DNA from 3 places in the Lysinibacillus sp. FN11 genome. Region 3 is predicted to be linked to each of the others. Evidence: riboswitches for the same ligand, from Rfam matches in the RefSeq annotation. Region 3 holds a riboswitch; each other region holds the start of a gene.
What was found. Region 3 has a riboswitch for cobalamin ahead of cobT (nicotinate-nucleotide--dimethylbenzimidazole phosphoribosyltransferase). Riboswitches for the same ligand answer to the same signal wherever they lie in the genome.
Positions count from the first base shown of each region.

Region 1: another riboswitch for cobalamin. It lies ahead of NP781_RS09250 (hypothetical protein); the one in region 3 lies ahead of cobT (nicotinate-nucleotide--dimethylbenzimidazole phosphoribosyltransferase).
Region 2: another riboswitch for cobalamin. It lies ahead of NP781_RS19710 (FecCD family ABC transporter permease); the one in region 3 lies ahead of cobT (nicotinate-nucleotide--dimethylbenzimidazole phosphoribosyltransferase).

Region 1 covers NZ_CP102383.1:1,723,750-1,729,948, forward strand. Annotated here, with positions in the region: gene aspA (aspartate ammonia-lyase) at 1-16, shown strand, start outside; gene NP781_RS09220 (methyl-accepting chemotaxis protein) at 178-1,422, shown strand; gene NP781_RS09225 (hypothetical protein) at 1,669-1,968, opposite strand; gene NP781_RS09230 (PH domain-containing protein) at 2,047-2,427, shown strand; partial or broken gene NP781_RS09235 (acetyltransferase) at 2,590-2,724, opposite strand; gene NP781_RS09240 (hypothetical protein) at 2,897-3,172, shown strand; gene NP781_RS09245 (hypothetical protein) at 3,401-4,006, shown strand; cobalamin riboswitch at 4,539-4,724, shown strand; gene NP781_RS09250 (hypothetical protein) at 4,949-5,704, shown strand; gene NP781_RS09255 (elongation factor G) at 5,886-6,199, opposite strand, start outside.
Region 2 covers NZ_CP102383.1:3,727,652-3,733,850, reverse strand. Annotated here, with positions in the region: gene NP781_RS19730 (sensor histidine kinase) at 1-641, shown strand, start outside; gene NP781_RS19725 (response regulator transcription factor) at 619-1,320, shown strand; gene NP781_RS19720 (YdhK family protein) at 1,361-1,930, opposite strand; gene NP781_RS19715 (biotin transporter BioY) at 2,045-2,641, opposite strand; cobalamin riboswitch at 2,796-2,984, shown strand; gene NP781_RS19710 (FecCD family ABC transporter permease) at 3,130-4,176, shown strand; gene NP781_RS19705 (heme ABC transporter ATP-binding protein) at 4,182-4,973, shown strand; gene NP781_RS19700 (hypothetical protein) at 5,025-5,201, shown strand; gene NP781_RS19695 (DMT family transporter) at 5,255-5,569, opposite strand; gene NP781_RS19690 (DMT family transporter) at 5,569-5,922, opposite strand; gene NP781_RS19685 (TetR/AcrR family transcriptional regulator) at 5,997-6,199, opposite strand, start outside.
Region 3 covers NZ_CP102383.1:653,832-660,030, forward strand. Annotated here, with positions in the region: gene NP781_RS03035 (ABC transporter A family member) at 495-1,757, shown strand; gene NP781_RS03040 (ABC transporter ATP-binding protein) at 1,797-3,491, shown strand; cobalamin riboswitch at 3,588-3,764, shown strand; gene cobT (nicotinate-nucleotide--dimethylbenzimidazole phosphoribosyltransferase) at 3,856-4,911, shown strand; gene NP781_RS03050 (trimeric intracellular cation channel family protein) at 5,009-5,614, opposite strand; gene NP781_RS03055 (methionine gamma-lyase family protein) at 5,956-6,199, shown strand, end outside.

The sequences.
Region 1 (6,199 bases), 1.1 Mb from region 3:
CATGAAATTAAAATAAAACGAGCAATGATGGACTGTAGACATGCCCTAAAAAGCTGTCTATAGTCTTTTTTTTGTAGACCTTTCCTCATATAAAAATAGAGCGTATCCTTATGTGTTTTAGGATTATTCAACTATAATAATGGTATGGAATACATATTTTAGTTGGGGGAATTTGGAATGAGTTTACGAAAAAAGAGTTTACTTGGCTTTTCCGCTTTAAATGTTTTAATGATCGTTATTTTATTTATCGATTTAGCCAATGTAACAACATTAGATTGGTTTTCTACCGTGTTAACAATTGTAGGAATCGCTATTACACTATCTTACACAGTGTATGTCCACTACAAAGTGATACAGCCTATCAAACAAATTACAGAGGCTGCACAAGCAATTACGGCAGGCCAATTAGATACAGTTGTCATTGAGGTTCGTGACAATAGTGAAATTTCTCAACTAGCAAAATCCTTTTTAGAGATGCAGGAACAGTTACGAACAATGACACAAAAAATTGCGCACAGCTCTACAGATTTATCAGCAAGCATCGAGGAATTATCTGCGAGTACGAATGAAATTACGCTTGCTGTGGAAGAAGTAGATCAACAAATGGATAAGACTTCTGAGGGCTTGAAGCAAGCAGCACAATCGGCTAATGATAGTGCTAAATCTATGCAAGAAACCGTTGATGGAATTGAGCGAATTACAGTAGCCACACAAGATGTGTTTGTGCATGCGAAAGATGCTAGCGAGATAGCAGGAAATGGTGCAAATATTTTACATGTGGCAAAAGAGCAAATGCAATTTATTTCCTCTTCAACAGAAAAAACAAGTGGATTGATGCAGCAATTATCCCTTAAAATGTCAGATATTAAATCAATGACAGATATGATTACGGCCATTACAGATCAAACAAATCTACTAGCATTAAATGCGGCCATAGAAGCAGCGCGTGCTGGAGAGCATGGTAAAGGCTTCGCCGTTGTAGCTGAGGAAGTGCGTCAATTAGCAGAACAATCCAAGCACTCTGCTACGCAAATTGTAGATTTAGTTGTAGGAATAGAAAGTGATACAAAACAAGTAGCCTCATCAGTAGAAGATGATTTGAAAAATGTTCAACAAGGAGTTTATGTCATTGACGAAGCGACAAAATCATTTGGCACGATTTCACAGCATGTTAGTCAGATGACAAGTCAGCTTGAGGATATTTCGACGACAGCTGAGCAGCTTTCAAGTAGCGCCAATGAAGTAGCATCCACTGTGACAACCATAGCAGCTGGCATGGGCAAGCTATCGAATTATACAGAAGCTGTGTTACATTCAATGGACGAGCAAACAGCCTCAATGCAAGCAGTTAATCATGTCACACAGGATTTAAGTGTCCAAGCGGATAACTTACAAAAGTTAACTAACCAGTTTCAGGTTTAGGCAATGAAAAGTATTTTTCTAGGTTTTTTAAGCCTAAAATAAGCATCTTCATCAATACTACGAAAAGCCACAAAGTAGAAATGATGGACCATAAAAACACTTTCCTAGAATACATGGAAAGTGTTTTTATGGTCGAACCAGCGCAATTAGTTTCCCAGTGAACTCCTCAGATAGTGTGTAGATCGTATGCGTATCCTCGACATGCATCAAACTACTGTTTTGACCTTTATCACCTAACCAATGATGCTAGCCATATTTGTTTCCTGCCTTGTCCACTATTTGTACATTATGTTCTGGTGAAGCCATATTGACGGTACCCTCGTTTTTGACAGCTGTTGCAATGGCTTGTTGGAATAGTGTAAGTAATTCTTCATCCTGATATTTTTTACTAAAATCACGGTTTATCTTGCCAAATTCAGCACGATTAGAAATGCTGACCTTAGCTAAATCATCATCTGGTTTTTCATTACATCCTAGTAAAACAACGGCTAGTAGAGACACTAAAGCAACTATCATTATTCGCAACCACTCACCCTCAATAGGCAAAATAATACCACCATTTCCTGTCGTAGCTCTCACTTCTTTGTAATACATTAAATAAACGAGAGCGAAAGGGGACAGATAGTGGGCTTATTTGATGGATTGATCGGCAATGCAAGTGAGGTGAATTTAGAAAAACTACAGGAGGAGGTCCATGATTTATTAATTCCAAATGAGACAGTCAAGAACGCCTATAAAATTATTAGAGACACGTTTATTTTTACCAATAAACGATTGATCCTCATCGATAAGCAAGGAGTGACTGGCAAGAAAACGGAGTATCATTCTATTCCCTATAAAAATATCGTGCATTTTTCAGTAGAAACAGCTGGAACATTTGATTTAGATGCAGAGCTCAAAATATGGGTGTCTGGCAGTTCATTACCGATTCAAAAAAACTTCAATAAGGCGACAAATATTTATAAGGTGCAAAGCGTCTTAGCACAGTATGTGTTGGGGACGTAATGAAGGTGCTAATAGTACATGTGCACAACCAAAAGCCCGCAAATATGCGAGGCTTTTTTGTCGTGCCAGAAGAGGACGGCGTAAGGGATTTTAAGTCGGCTTCATGATTACGGTAGGCTCGAAAATACTGATAAGCGTGAATAAGAACGCCTTGCCGAAGTCTTATTCAAAGACAATCATTTCTCCGACTTCTTTAAACCCGAAGCGTTTGTATATATTCTTTCCATCCTCTGATGCCTGTAAGACTACGGGCTTTTGCTTATCAATTGTTTGACTAAGTAGGAATTGAAACATCTCACACTCAGGTGGAGAAAAGTATATATACAATGTATAGACCCTTTCTCAATTGCGAAATGCAATCTCGTGAAAAATAGTAGAATGTGTACTCTACTTATCAGGTGATTAGATATGGTTATTTTCTTCTATTATAGGATTATGTTTCCATATATAATATATTATAGAGAAAGGTGTGGAGAAACTGAAAGTATCTAATCAAATGAAAGTAACTATTATTGTTTGTCTAATCGGTTTTATCTTTGTAGGTTACTTTACAGCAAAACAGTATATCCAAGTGACTAATTGTAAGGAATTATCCCGAGATGGGCTGCTGTATGACGAGGAAATGTGTTACCGCAATCATGGTAATAAACAAGAGGTAGATGATTGGGAGCAATATAAGCGAGATATGAAAGATGCTAAGTTTAAACATGACCTATACGAAGAAGTTAAAAGAATAAATAAATAAGAATAAACTAGGACTGCTCTTAATTGAGTAGTCCATTTTATTTTGGTTGTTTTCGTAAAGGTTGTTGTTATTGAGCTAACGTCGCAGTTTAGTAGAACAAGCAAAATGGATTTTTGTTCGTTTTAAATGTAAAATTTATTTAAAATTGGTATATCTTATTTTTAAGTATTAAAGTAAAGAAACAAGTTAACAAAAACATTAAAAATCAACTAAGTCTAGGGGGAACTTATGTTAATTTCTACAATAATTTTGGGTTGGATAGGAATAGTGATTTTTTTAATTATTGTTTTTACATTTCAAAAGTTGGTTAAAAATAACGAGTTTGCTTTGATACATAACTTAATGGCTTTGATGTATGCAATGTGGTTTCCTTTGCCATTGACTTTGTATCAATTATTAAATTCGGAACTTCTACAAGTGGGGACAATATTTGGCTTAGTTTATTTAATTTTGCTAGTGATTACAATGACACTTCAAACAGGTCATATTACATATATAGTAAAACATAATGGTAATAAATCAATTACAGATAAACAAGGAGAGTATATGATGGCAACATTATCTAATCCTTTCGAAGGATTGGCAAATGTTTTCAAAAGTATTTGGGCATTATTTTTAGGAATTACTTTCTGGAATGGTGGAGAAATATTAATGGCAAGTATTATGTTTTTATCCAGTTTACTAATTTTTTATTATTTATTTATAGTACTGGATACAAGTTTAGTAAAGCGAGTCAAGTTATTTTCAAAGGTAAAAGCCAATAATTTTCTAGTTAATCTTGAAACGTTACTTTTCTTCATAATTTTGATGAGTTATATTACCTTTAATTCTTGATGGATGGAAGGAACGAACGAACTTTGTGAAGAATTATACTTAGACTAATTGAGTGCTTTAGTTAAATTTCGATTCACTAAATAAAAAACAATAAGGTAGAATTTAATCTACACGTATTGTAGATTAAATCTGCCTTTTTCGTTTTACAGCAACAATCTTTGAGAATACAGCCTTTATTTTTCTCATCCAATCTATCCAGTGTATATATCCTTAAAATCTGATGGACACAATATTTCATTCAAACCTAAACAATCGCATAGATAAACTCCGTACTCAAATCGAGTACGCAGATCCCCACAAGGGTTAATTTTTGCCTTACAGTTTGTCCAAATGATAACCTTGCAAATTGACCTCACCGACCAATTATGGAGGTCAGGTTTGCGTAAATTAGTATAATTAATAGGGTTATCTCATTAATTTGGGTTAGCCCTTTTTTTGTCTTTTGACAAATACTAGAATACATATTACAATTTAAACCAGAAATACAAAAAGAATATCTACTCTACATGTATTAGTGTGTTAAATTACAATTTAATATTAATAAATAATAGGTGCGTTTATCTCTTGATAACGCTTAAAAGGGAAGTCGGTGTGAATCCGACACTGTCCCGCAACTGTAAATGTGAGCGACTTTTCAGTATCCACTGTCTTTGGACGGGAAGGGGAAAAGAAGCGATGATCATGAGTCAGGATACCTGCCTGTTACGAGTACACACCATAAACCTACGAGGAATAGGAGGTGGCATGTTGACAAAACAGAATGCTCTGTTCGTCACAGTACGTCAAACGCCCATAGTAAATGAAAGGGTTCACAATCGAACTCATTCACATATACTTAGGGTTTGTTTGCCATTGTGTGATGAAAGAAGATAAAATGAAGGATTTCCTCAAAAGTAGGAGTCCTTTTTGTTTTGAAAATATGTACGCAAAGGGGATGCACATATGACAAATATTCATGTAACGACAATGTTGGAAACGCCTTTTGAAGATCTGAACATTTGTAAGCAACCACGCACAGAAGTTGCTAAGAAAGCGAAAACAAGAATGGTGGTCGAGTCTCTGATCGATCAATTATTAGCAACGAAGCTGATTCGCAATGATCGCTTCTTTGAGCAAATTTTATATAATAAAGAAATTATTTGGATACAAAATGGGGATGTGGACGGTCATCTTTTAGCGAAAGCAGCCATAGCAGATGAACTGAAAACAAAGACGAATAGTTTTATGATGTACATGCCGACCAATCCGATTGTCTATGAGGTCAATGGAGAAGCGTATCACTTAATTACACGCATTGATTCTACACGCGCAAAGCCCAACCTTGACCGTCTCTCATTGGCGCCAAAGCCTGTTTTAAGTGCCGCTCGTGTCAATGACTTATTATGCTCGATTGTTATACGCTTTTACGAAACGTATTTACACGATTTAGCACCTCACCATGACAAACTCATCGCATTTGTACAGCAGGAATATGCACAATTTATTGAAGCAGTGCAAGCGTTAAATGATTATCATTTCAACTGGCATCCACGTGGCAACGGTCACGAGCTTTTACTGCAATTAATTGATCATCTACAACTATTAAAAAGTCAGCCAGGTAAGGTACTGATTGATTTTACGAACAAGCATGACTACGTGATAGTTGAACCCGCTTATTTGATAGACAAACCAACAAAGAAGGCTGTCGGTGCACTATAAAACCAAGCCCTCCATTTTTGGAGGGCTTGGTTTGATCTTGCGCTAGGAATATCCGCGAAAGCAGGAAAAATACCCGCGCTAGTGCGACGAATACCTGCGGAAGCAAGTGAAATACCCGCGCTAGTGCGAAGAATACCCGCGAAAGCAAGTAATGCCTTCACGCGAACAAAATCACCCCATCCTACAGGCAATGCATGGCTGCCTGTGCTTCTTGCCATGGAACCGAATATCCTTTGCCCTTTGCACAAAAGATACTAGAGGAACTATACTCAGGGTCTGCATTTTTATCGTAGCCAATCTGTGCAATCACATCCTCTGTATTATGGCACACATCATAGCCATCAAATTGGAGAGTGAGTGCACCTTTCCCATTTGTATAGGCGGCAAAGGTTGTACTGTAGCTCATTAAAGTGGCAACAGGCGCACGACCTGTTAGGATAACATCCGTTTCGGATAAAATCGGGTCATCGAATGTGCCTGCTGCTTGCTGAATAT
Region 2 (6,199 bases), 1.8 Mb from region 3:
TTAAAGGCTATACAGACATTCTTGCTAAACGGGATTTAACAGGGCAAGATCGTCAAAAGTATTTAGCTATTATAATAGAAGAAACAAATAGACTTTCTAGATTAATTAAAGATTTATTTGATTTAGCGAAAATGGATGAAAACTCATTTGTAATTGAAAAACATTGCTTACATTTAGAGCCGTTTTTCACAAGCATTGAAGAAAAATTAAGTCCCGCTTTTCAAGATAAAAGTATCTATTTGGTTGTCCGTTGTGATAATGGCTTAACACTATGTGCCGATGAAGCAAGACTTGAGCAAATCCTGATTAATCTATTAAATAATGCATTAATCTATTGTGCGCCAGGAGATATGACTACAGTCACTGTAAAAAAAGACAGTGGAATTTTAAGCATCACCGTTGAAGACACAGGGAAAGGAATTCCAAAGAAGGATTTACCATATATTTTTGATCGGTTTTATCGAGTGGAAAAATCACGTAGTCGTGCTTTAGGTGGATCTGGACTTGGGCTTGCTATTGTCAAGGAGCTTGTACAAGCACATGGGGGAGAAATAAAGGTTAGAAGTGAAATCAATAAAGGGACTACTTTTGAATTATCATTTAAAGGAGTAGAAACGAATGAAAACGATTTTATGCATTGATGATGAACCAAGAATGTTAGATTTATTAACCCTTTATTTGGAACCGCTATTTCTTTGTAGAGCAATGACTTCTATACAAGAGGCATTGGATTTTTTAGAAGAAGAACATGTGGATTTAGTTCTTTTGGATATTATGATGCCAGAGATGGATGGGTGGCAGGTTTGCCAGGAAATTAGGAAGTTTTGGGATGTTCCTATCATTATGCTTACTGCAAAAGGAGAACACGCTGATATTGTAAAAGGTTTAAACCTTGGTGCTGATGACTACATTTTAAAGCCTTTTGATGAGGAAGAGTTGTTAGCACGCATACATGCTGTATTAAGAAGAACGATATCTGTAGAAAAAGTGATTAACTTTGAAGGGCTTTGTCTAGATCGAGAGTCCTTTGAAGTATATTTTCAACATAAGGCAATTCCATTAACACCAAAGGAATTTGCCATGCTCGCCCTATTTTTAGATTATCAAAATAGAGCATTTTCTAGAGAACACCTTATACATGCCGTTTGGGGATATGATGTAACGATTGAAGATCGTACCATTGATTCACATGTACGTAATTTACGAGAAAAATTAAGAAAAAGTGGTTTTCCTGCGGATGATTACTTGCAAACCGTTTGGGGCATCGGCTATAAATGGCATAAGTCTGCAAATAGAAAGCGAATGGAACATAAAAGCTAGAAATAACCTCTACCAGAATTGAAGGTAGAGGTTATTTCTATTATTTTGGACTAAGCTCTTCTTCTGTTACCCATTTATGATTTGTTACAGCTTCACCACTTGTAGTGGAAGTATAATCGACCATGTATACAGTTGTTTGCACAGCCTCGTCAATAAGGACAGTCGCATTTTCCATACCTTCCATATGTGTTGCGTCCGTTTTTACTTCTGTTCCAGGAGCCAGTGGTGCTTCTTGTGGGTCAATTAATTCTTCATGAATCACCCACTTATGCTTTTCTATTCGCTTTCCACCAGATGTAGGCTCATAGGAAATAACATAGGCAGTTGTATTATAGGCACCTACTATTGTTGCTTCTGCCCCTTTCATACCTTCCATATGTCCATCTGTAATAATGGCTGTGCTCCCTACAGGAAATTTCGGGTATTCAGCTTTTTTTAATGTTACTGGTACATCGCCAGAACTTGAATGGTTCATTGTAGAATGATCCATTTTTTCAGAAGTTTCATTAGAAGTGGACGCTGGTTCTGTTTGATCCTCTGTACAAGCCGATAAACTAATTAGAGCGACTACTGATAATAGTCCGACTGACCATCTTTTATTGAATTTCATATGATATCCTCCTCACTATGTGCTCCTAATGTAGCAAATAAATGTGCAGAAACGATGGATATGACCCTATGAAAAACATTTCTTTAGTCTGGCACAATTAGGTGGGGAGATATGCTATTGAATGGGCATGATCTTCAATGTTTTTTGTAATCTATGGGCGAAGATACCAGCAAAAATAGCTAAAATAATATCTTTTGGTAGTGGAGGAATCATCCAAAGCCAAGCGAGCTTATATGAAAAATTCTCTGGCGCACTTGCCCAAAGCTTATAGGCAAAAAACATCCAATTTGTTCCTATCAAATAATTTATAGCCGTTGCTACCAAAGCAGCTACGATAAAACTTTTCTTTGTCCCGCTTCGTTCCACGATCAACCCTGCAACAAATGCCGCTAATATAAATGTAATAATAAACCCAAAGGTAGGGCTTAAAATTTGGCCAATTCCACCACCGAAACGAGCAAAGACAGGAGCTCCCGCCAATCCTACGCACATATAAATTGTACAGGCGAGCGCACCTTTTCTACTACCAAGAATAAGCCCTGCTAAAGTTGCAAAGAAGGTTTGAAGCGTAATGGGTACACCACCAACTACCATAAAGGGTGCAAAGGAAGTGATATTAGCACCTACCATCATTAGCGTTGAAAACAATCCAATGTAGGTAATGTCAATAGTTCTTAACTTATGGTGACTATGTTGTGTAACAGTTGCCATGAATTTCACCTCGTTTTATAAGTTATTACTGCTAGTGTAAAAAACGAATGCTATTGTGTCAACCTTATTATTATTAATAGTTAACTCAAATATTGGGTTAAATAGAAGTAGACTATCTATCTATAAAAATGTATGATAGAACCGTCACAATTTTATAACTTCAAATACTATTGGTGTGACATTTTTGAATGTCACTTAAAAGGGAAGTCGGTGGAAGTCCGACGCTGTCCCGCAACTGTAACGAGGAATCCTATAATATGATTTGCCACTGTTTAAGAATGGGAAGGCAATTATAGGATAGTGAATCGAAGCCAGGAGACCTGCCATTTAGTAATACCTGTAATGCCCACGAGGATGCAAGCAATTACGGACAATAGCTGGATATTTTTCTGACTTTGTTTAATCTAGGGTATTTCTATGCGCATTTTCGCATGGGATACCTTTTTTTATTGCTTCATTCATCAATATTCAGTAGGAGTTTAAAACAGATGAATAAAAAATTTATGTTATTTTCCTTCGTACTTTTCATGGTATTAATTGTTTCAATGACCTTTGCTGTAATGGTTGGCTCAGTTTCAGTTACACCGTTATATGTATGGAAAGTTATTCTTTCTAAAATTCCTTTTATACAAACTTCGATCGAGCAAGATTGGAGTCGCTCTCAGGAAATCATCATCTGGCAAATAAGAGCACCTCGTGTTTTGCTAGCTGCTATAGTAGGAGCGGGGTTAGCCATTGCAGGGGCAGCCATTCAGGCACTTGTACGTAATTCTATTGCAGACCCGTATATTCTAGGGATTTCTTCAGGGGCAGCTGTAGGAGCTACTTCTGTGATTATTTTAGGAGCGTTTTCATTTTTAGGTATTTACGCTCTTTCAGTATCCGCATTCCTTGGTTCATTACTTGCCATTACACTTGTTTTTTTCTTATCACGTGTTGGGGGACGTGTCTCTATTTTCCGCTTGCTATTGGCAGGCATGGCTGTGTCCTTTATCTTAACGGCTATCTCTAACTTTATTTTAATGATGTCAAAGCAAGAAGGGGCCTTAAAGGCTGTTATGTTTTGGATGCTAGGTAGTTTAGCTGGAGCCAAGTGGAATAGTATTGTGATTCCAGCCTTCGTATTCTTGGTTGTATTTGGGCTACTATGGCTACACTATCGCAATTTAAATTTATTATTACTAGGAGAAGAGGCGGCAGTGACATTAGGCGTTAATCTTCAGAAATTCCGTATTCAGTTAATACTATTAGTATCTCTATTAACTGGTGTGCTTGTCGCAGTTAGTGGTTCTATAGGATTTGTGGGATTGATTATTCCCCATATTGTGCGTTTAATTGTGGGCTCAAACTATAAATACGTCATACCTATTAGTGCTTTAATAGGTGGAATATTCTTAGTGTGGGCAGATGCCTTTGCTCGAATCATTATTGCTCCTCAGGAAATGCCAATTGGTATTATTACAGCTTTTTGTGGGGGACCATTTTTCATTTGGCTTCTCCGTCGTAACAACTATTCTTTCGGTGAAGGAGATTAACGTCCATGACATTAGAAGCGAAACAAGTATCATTCTCCATTTACGATCAGCGTATACTACATGATGTAAGCATTCAAATAAAAGAAAAGCAATTTGTTGGATTAATTGGTCCTAATGGGAGCGGAAAATCAACATTGTTAAAAAATATGTATCGTCTCCTAAAACCTGAAAGCGGAACGGTAGTATTAAATGAGCATGATATATTAAAGCAATCAAGTAAATCAATTGCGAAAAATTTGGCTGTTGTAAGCCAAGAGACACCCGTATTATTTGATTTCACTGTGCATGATTTAGTCAGTATGGGAAGAACACCACATAAAAAGCTGTTAGAGCTTGATCAAGAGAAAGATTTTCAAATTGTTAAAGAGGCTCTTAGGCAAACGGGCATATCACATTTAGAGAAACGAAGCTTTAGTTCGCTTTCTGGTGGCGAGAAAAAGCGTGTCATGGTTGCAAGGGCACTCGCTCAACAAGCACAGGTATTAATATTGGATGAGCCGACGAATCATTTAGATATTCATCATCAACTTCAACTTATGGATTTAATTCAGACCTTGCATTTAACCGTAGTAGCAGCTTTACATGATTTGAATATCGCTGCTATGTATTGCGATCAAATTTACGTTTTACAGCAAGGGCGAATAGTTTGCCATGGTACACCAGAGGAAGTACTTACCCCAACAGTGCTACAAGATGTATTCGGTGTTTTTGCGGATATTCAAATACATCCACTGACAGGGAAGCCGTATCTTACATATGTTCCTGAACAGTTCACGAAGAGGTTTAGCCAAATATAGAAAGCGAGATCTTCTATTAGATACATAAAACATCCTTTAAGGAGTGACTGTATGCAAATAGCCTTTACGAAAATGCATGGTATTGGCAACAGCGATATCTATCTTGATCTTTTCCAACATGATTACAAGGAAGATATCTTTTGTGAATTGGCTCAAAAAATGGCCAATGTCCATACTGGTATTGGCTCGGATGGATTGATTATTATCCAACCATGCCGTATTAAATAAAATGAATACAGGACGCTTCCGATTTAAGAGTGGCGTCCTGTATTGCAGAGCCATTAAGATACTGCTTTTAAGCCTGCTACACCTATGATAATTGCTATGATACTGATAATACGTGATAGATTTTTAGATTCACCAAAGAAAATGATATTTACGAGTACAGCTCCAACAGTACCAATTCCTACCCAAACAACATAGGCAATACTTAACTGCAAATAGTTGAAGGATGCATATAAAAGGGCAAAGGACACACCAAAACCACCAATATATAAAATTAAGTTTCGTAATGTTTTCTGCTGACTATAGAAGCGTAAGCCAATCACACCTATAATTTCAGACAAAGCAGCTAAGATAATAAGTACCCAACCCATTATACATTCTCTCCTTTCGTTTGCACCTGCACTTTAGAGGAATTATCCGCTAATTTTAGACCAATCACACCTAATATTAAAATAATCATGAACAGTCCTTTAATGGCATTAAATTCTCCTTCGAAAATGAAAATATCCATTAATGTAGTACCGATTGCACCTGCTCCGGCGAAAATAGCGTAGACTGTACCAGTAGGTAAGCTCTCGCAAGCCTTCGATAAGAAATGAAAATCTATAGCAATGATTGTCACAATAATTATCCAATGCCACCATGAGCTTGCTACGTTAAAGCCAAATACCCAAAGCAATTCAAATAAACTTGTTAAAACGACGTACATCCATTCTTTTTTCATAAGTAAAATCCTTTCTATTAGGTAATGCAATGACTGACGTTCAGTCATTTTTGAAGTAAAAAAGAACGTCACTTTTATGGGTGACGTAGGCCAAGTGCGTGAGATAGGAAGTTTATAAGCTCAAGCTTGAGCAATTTCATTGTTTCATCCTTGCTATCGTCAAATAAATAAATTTGTTCAGCAGCAGATTCAATTAGACCAATCATCAGTTTAGCAGAACGTGTTGGGTCAATTGAATCACGTATCATTCCCTGTTGCTTGCCAGATAATAAGAAAT
Region 3 (6,199 bases):
TTAATACCGAGTATGGTTTCTTATGTTTGGAAGGGGTATCTTCAATCTTTTGAAAGAGCAGTCATCCTACTAAAATTGACAAATAGATCGATGTATATAGTTGGAAAAATCGTAGCAGTTATTCTTTTTGTTTCAGTGTATCTATTTTTCTTCTACGTAGTTTTTTTTATCTTTTATGTAAATAAAGTTCCTATTAGCATTCTATTAATTACATTGTTTCAAGTCTTCCTTTCTATTTTCTACAGCATTACCTTTAGCTTTTTCATTTCCTTTTATTTGAAACGTACTGTATATCTACACATTTTACTAATAATATATTTGGTATTCAGCATTTATTTAAATTCTCCTTATTTTTCTATATGGTTTAATCCTGATTTTATACAACATCAAATGACTGACCTGCTATTTAATGTAAAGAGAGGTATTTTTCTAAGTATTGGCATACTATTTATGTTTGGAAATGTGTTGCTATTTAAAAGAAGGGTGAATGACAAATGAGAGATATCTTTTTATTTTGGTCGAAAGTGGTCTTACGAAGTGATTATTTGTTGACTTATTATGCTATCGTCATTCTATTATGTATCTCTCAGTATTTCTTTACAGTCAGTGATGCTCAAGCATTGATTCCTTTATATGGGATTTTCTCAAGTGTTTTAACGATTCAAATTATAACTTTGCATCAAAGGTATCATGTAGAGAAAATTTTAATGATTTCCCCAATATCGAATGGAAAGCTTTTATTATGGCAATGGGTTTTCAGCTTTATTTTGACCACCCCTGCAATTATGTTATTAGTTGGTTTTGTAAAGTTTGTATATGTAGAGACACCGATATATAAAATTCTCCTTATTGTTTTTGTTTTTCAGCTATTTACTATATCCATTCCATTTTTGATGGCAACAATTTTTAAAAATCAAGCAGTGTCTATAATTTTAATTGTCATCATTTATTTTTTATTAATGTTAATGCATGGTTATAGACTAGAAACGATTCAATATATAGCTCCTACTCTTAACTTTATGTATCCAGATTTCATTCATTACTTAAATGTTATAGGTGTTTTATCCGTTTGTTTGTGCTCTATATTGTTCGCGATTTTATTCAGCAGGAGGGCCACAAATAAAACGGAAAAGTGGATTGCTGGAATTATCACCAGTATGATGCTTTTCGTTCTATTAAGCTTACATTTTTATAATGGATATAAAGAAGAGGAACTGTTAAATAAACCTTATCAAAATTATCAATATAACGGGCTTACTATCCAATACAAAGGTGTGAGTATAGAAAAAGTGAAGAATTATGCGAATGTTTATAAAGACATTATTCAAATAATGGAGAGCTTCGGTGTCAACAACATTCCGTATCACACGCTGAAAATAACGAGGGTTTTTAGCCTTCCAGATAACAATAGTTTAGAAAATATTATTAGTAGTTCTGGCAACATCATTGAAATACGCCCGTATTCTAATAAATTTTTTGAATTTAATTATGGCTATAATATTATAGAAGACATGATAAATACATTAATGGATGAACAGTGGGAAACCAAGGAACAAACTAATTGCTATGAGGTTTTAAAAAGAACAATTGAGCAAAAGGTTATATACACCAACAAAAGCATGCTCTTTAGTGAGGCGAAAAAGAAGTCAGTAGAAAACTTGTTCATAAGTAATGAAAAAGATCCGTATATGGAAAAGTTTCTACAAATATTACAAGAAGAACCGAAAAATGCTTATCTGTATATCAAAAGGTTATAAGAAAACCTTAACTAAATCAGGGAGACAGAGTATTATTTCATGAAAATATTAGGTGAGGTATTTAAATATACAAAGCCATACAAAGCAAAATTATTTCAAGTAAATATTTTGATGGGCATTTCAATGATTTTAAGTATAGTACACCCCCTTTTATTTGGTAAATTTATTGATTCTATAACAGTAAAAGACCTCAATTCCGCATTCATAATTATAGTGTTTATGGCTTTTTTGTTTCTTTTTAATTTATTTTTTAAAGTAATCCAAAAATATTATTTAACGAAATTTGCCTGCTATCTACAAATGGATATTAAGTTAAAGATAATAAAAAGAATCATGGCTATGGACATGGATGAGTATCAATTAAAAGCAAAAGGTGAACTGATGAATAAAATAGAAAATGATACAAAGGCATTTTCTGAAGTAGTATCAGAGTTTTTAAATATTGTTGTAGATTTTATCAGTATAATAATTGTGTTCGTAATATTGATAAATCTTAATTTTATTTTAGCTAGTATTTTATTCATTGCTTGTCCTTTAGCACTTATCATTTTTAAATATTATGGAAAAAAAATAAGGATGACGGATACTGCCATCAAAAAAGATTTAGATTCTTATTTAACCTATCTGGGAGAAATACTGTCATCATTTAAATTATTTAAGATATTTAATAATGAGATAAACGCCATAGATAACTATCAAAAGAGAATTACCTTATTATACAAAAATACTCTTGATAAAATGCGTTTAAGTATAAAATCAGGATCAATAATAGAATTATTAAACTTTACAAGTTATTTGATTATCCTTATTATAGGTGCCTACTTTATTTATAAAGGCAGCCTCACCTTAGGAGTATTAATAGCATTCACAACCTATGCCAATAACTTTAGTCAGTCATTTTTAAGATTTTCTCAACTAAATTCCTTTTTACAAGAAGCAATTGTGTCTGTAAATAGAGTAAAAAACTTAATGGGAGACAATAAATACAATATAAGGAAATTGATAGTATCAGACTATGTAAATTCATCGCATCATTTTAGAAAAGACAAAATAGTGTTACGGAATGTAAGCTTTACCTATACTAATGCATTATCTCCAGTTTTAGAAAATATAAATTTCCAAATACCTTTGAAGAAAATTGTATTGATTAAGGGAGAAAGCGGATCAGGTAAATCGACATTATTGAATATATTATCAGGTTTATACATTAATTATCAGGGTGAAATATTTCTATCCAATCAAAATATTAGATATATTCCTAATGATGTTTATAGAAAAAGGGTATGTTTGGTAACGCAAGAGCATTTTATAATGACAGGGACAATAAGGGAAAATTTGTTATTAGCAAAGCCGAATGCAACGGATGAAGAATTAATTCAAATTTGTAAAATGGTTAACATTTATTCATATATAGAAACGTTGGACTATAAATTTGAAACTCTTATTGGGCATAATGGGCTTGAATTATCTACTGGGCAACAGCAAAGACTTTCAATAGCAAGATCGCTTCTAAGAGATGCGGATATCTATTTGTTTGACGAGATTACTTCTGCGCTTGATAAAGACAACCAAATAAATATAGAAACATTACTTTTATATTTAAATAAAGAAAAACAAAAGACTGTTATATTGGTTACTCATCACCCTGTTTTAATAAGTGAAGCAGATAAAATATTTGAAGTTAATAACAATCAGGTGAACGAGAGGGATTCATTTGTTGTTACAAGCTCTTAATAAGCCTAAATTGTTTGAATAGCTGGTTGTACTAAGTTAACACTCAAAAAAATTTTTCCTCTTGACACTAAAAAAGTTGTAAAGTAGATTTAACATAATTACATAAAAGCAATAGGTGCCCACTTGGGAGAATAGGGAATAAAGTGAAAAGCTTTAGCGGACCCGCCACTGTATAAGGGAGTTTCATAGTGTATGCCACTAGCGAATTGCTGGGAAGGTGCTATGAGATGTTGAACTTGAGCCAGGAGACCTGCCTACATGCTTTAGAAGATATAGATGATGGAAAAGTCTGTAGTTTATTTGTCATGACAATAAACTACAGATTTTTTATTTTGTCTCAATGAGAACGAGAGGAGAAATAATCATGCAATTATTACAAGATACGATTCAAAATATTCAAGGGGTTGATATGAAAAGTATGGAGCAGGCTAGAAAACGGATTGATGGGCTTTGTAAGCCCCCAGGTAGCTTGGGTAAACTAGAATCACTTGCTGTACAGCTCTCTGGGATAACAGGACACTTATATCCGATGATCGACAAAAAGGTGATGATTGTTTGTGCTGCAGATCATGGTGTTTGCGAGGAAGGTGTAACCACGAATCCACAAGATGTGACGGTCTTTCAAACATTAAATTTTCCTGAGGGAGGTACAGGCGTTTGTGCGATTGCGGGCATTACCAATGCAAAGGTTGTCACAGTAGATGTTGGGGTAAAAGAAGATATTCCACTTGATGCAGGAGTCCTTATTCATAAAATTAAATACGGTACCGATAACATGGCACAAGGTCCAGCTATGGCCAAACAAGAAGCCATTCAATCGATAGAAGTAGGAATCCAGGTGGCCACTGAGGAAATCATAAAAGGTGCTGATGTACTTGGGACTGGAGAAATGGGCATCGGCAATACAACACCAAGTGCTGCGATATTAGCTGTTTTGACGGGATGCAAGCCTATCGAAGTAACGGGGTTTGGTGCAGGAGTAGGCCAAGGAGGCATTGCCTATAAAGCAGCAGTTATTGAAAAAGCAATTACCTTAAATAAGCCTAATCCAAATGATGTTATTGATGTTCTGGCTAAGGTTGGAGGATTAGAGATAGGGGCGATGACAGGCATTATACTTGGCGCTGCTGTCCATCGTAAACCTGTTGTCATTGATGGATTTATTTCAACTATTGCCGCGCTCATTGCTTATAAGCTAGAACCAAAAGTAAAAGATTATATTATTCCTTCCCATGCCTCAGAGGAACCAGGGGCTAAAATTGCCGCTGCATTACTTGGCATTGAACCAATGTTGTACATGAATATGCGTTTAGGTGAAGGTTCTGGAGCAGCATTAGCCTTTCCTATTTTAGATGCAGCTTGCTCGATGATGAAAAACATGGTGACTTTAGAAGAATCAATGCAGTTGTTAAAAAGGTAAGTTAAATGTCTCTTTTTTAATCATATAAGGAATGAAACATTAGCTAAAACAATAAAACAGCCAATGACTTAATTTTTGGTCATTGGCTGAATGGTGTTTATGCTTGATTTAATTTACGTAATGGCAAGCGCCACTTCATCATATAGGAAAGAATACGTAAAGCTGTAATCACTGCGAATAAAATATAAAGGAAAATGTCCCCTGTAAAAACCTCGAAGCCGATTAACAGTCCAGCAAGAGCTGCCCAAACTCCATAAACTTCATCACGGAGAACTAATGGTTTTCTTCTAGCTAATAAATCTCGTACAATACCACCACCTGAACCTGTCAAAACAGCAGCTACAATGACTGCGCTCACTGGCATATCAAGCTTGACAGCATAGAGTGCGCCTTGAATAGCGAATGCTGATAAGCCAATCGCATCTGTGAAGTTACCCCAACGATGCCAATGTTGAATCAGATGATGTGGAAAAATAAAGAATATCGTAATCGCAGCAAGCGCTATTTGAAACATCATATCCTGTCCCCAAAGTGTTGTGACAGGTAGTCCAATGAGTAAATTTCGAATAGCTCCTCCACCAAAAGCAGTCACAATACCAAGTATATATACACCGAATAAATCGTATTCTTCTTCCATGGCAATAATTGCCCCAGAAATAGCAAAGGCAATTGTTCCTATGATACTAAAAACCTCCCAAGCCATCCCTTTCACCCCTTCTATCAATAAATAAACTTTTTTAAAAGTTAAAAGACGTTTTACGTAACAGAATTTATGAATTTAATAGCCAAAATCGGTCATTAAATACGCTTCTTGAAATGAGTCCGCACATTAGCTTAGCGTAAAATCCTCTTAGAAACAATAGGCAAGTTTTACAGGTGCACATACAAATTGATAAAATGTGATTAAAATAAAGAAAAACATTCGTCAAAAGCGTTCATATACCAGTAGTTGGTTAGGAAATTCTAGAGTGATTGAAGTCAATTTAGATAGTTAATAAATCTTACTGATTGAAATGCGAGACATTGTGAAATGGAGAAGAAAGAATGACGTTTACATCAAATTTATCAATAGAAACGCTATCGTTAGCGGCAAAAGTAGAGGAGCAAGTTCGGCCTTATCATGCCAAGGTAGAAGAAATGGCATTCTACAATCAGCAGAAGGTGCTAGCAGCTTTCAGAAAGCATCAAGTAAGTGATTATCATTTACATCCATCAAACGGCTATGGCTATGATGATGAGGGACGGGATAATCTAGAGCGTGTTTATGCGGAAGTATTTGGTGCAGAGG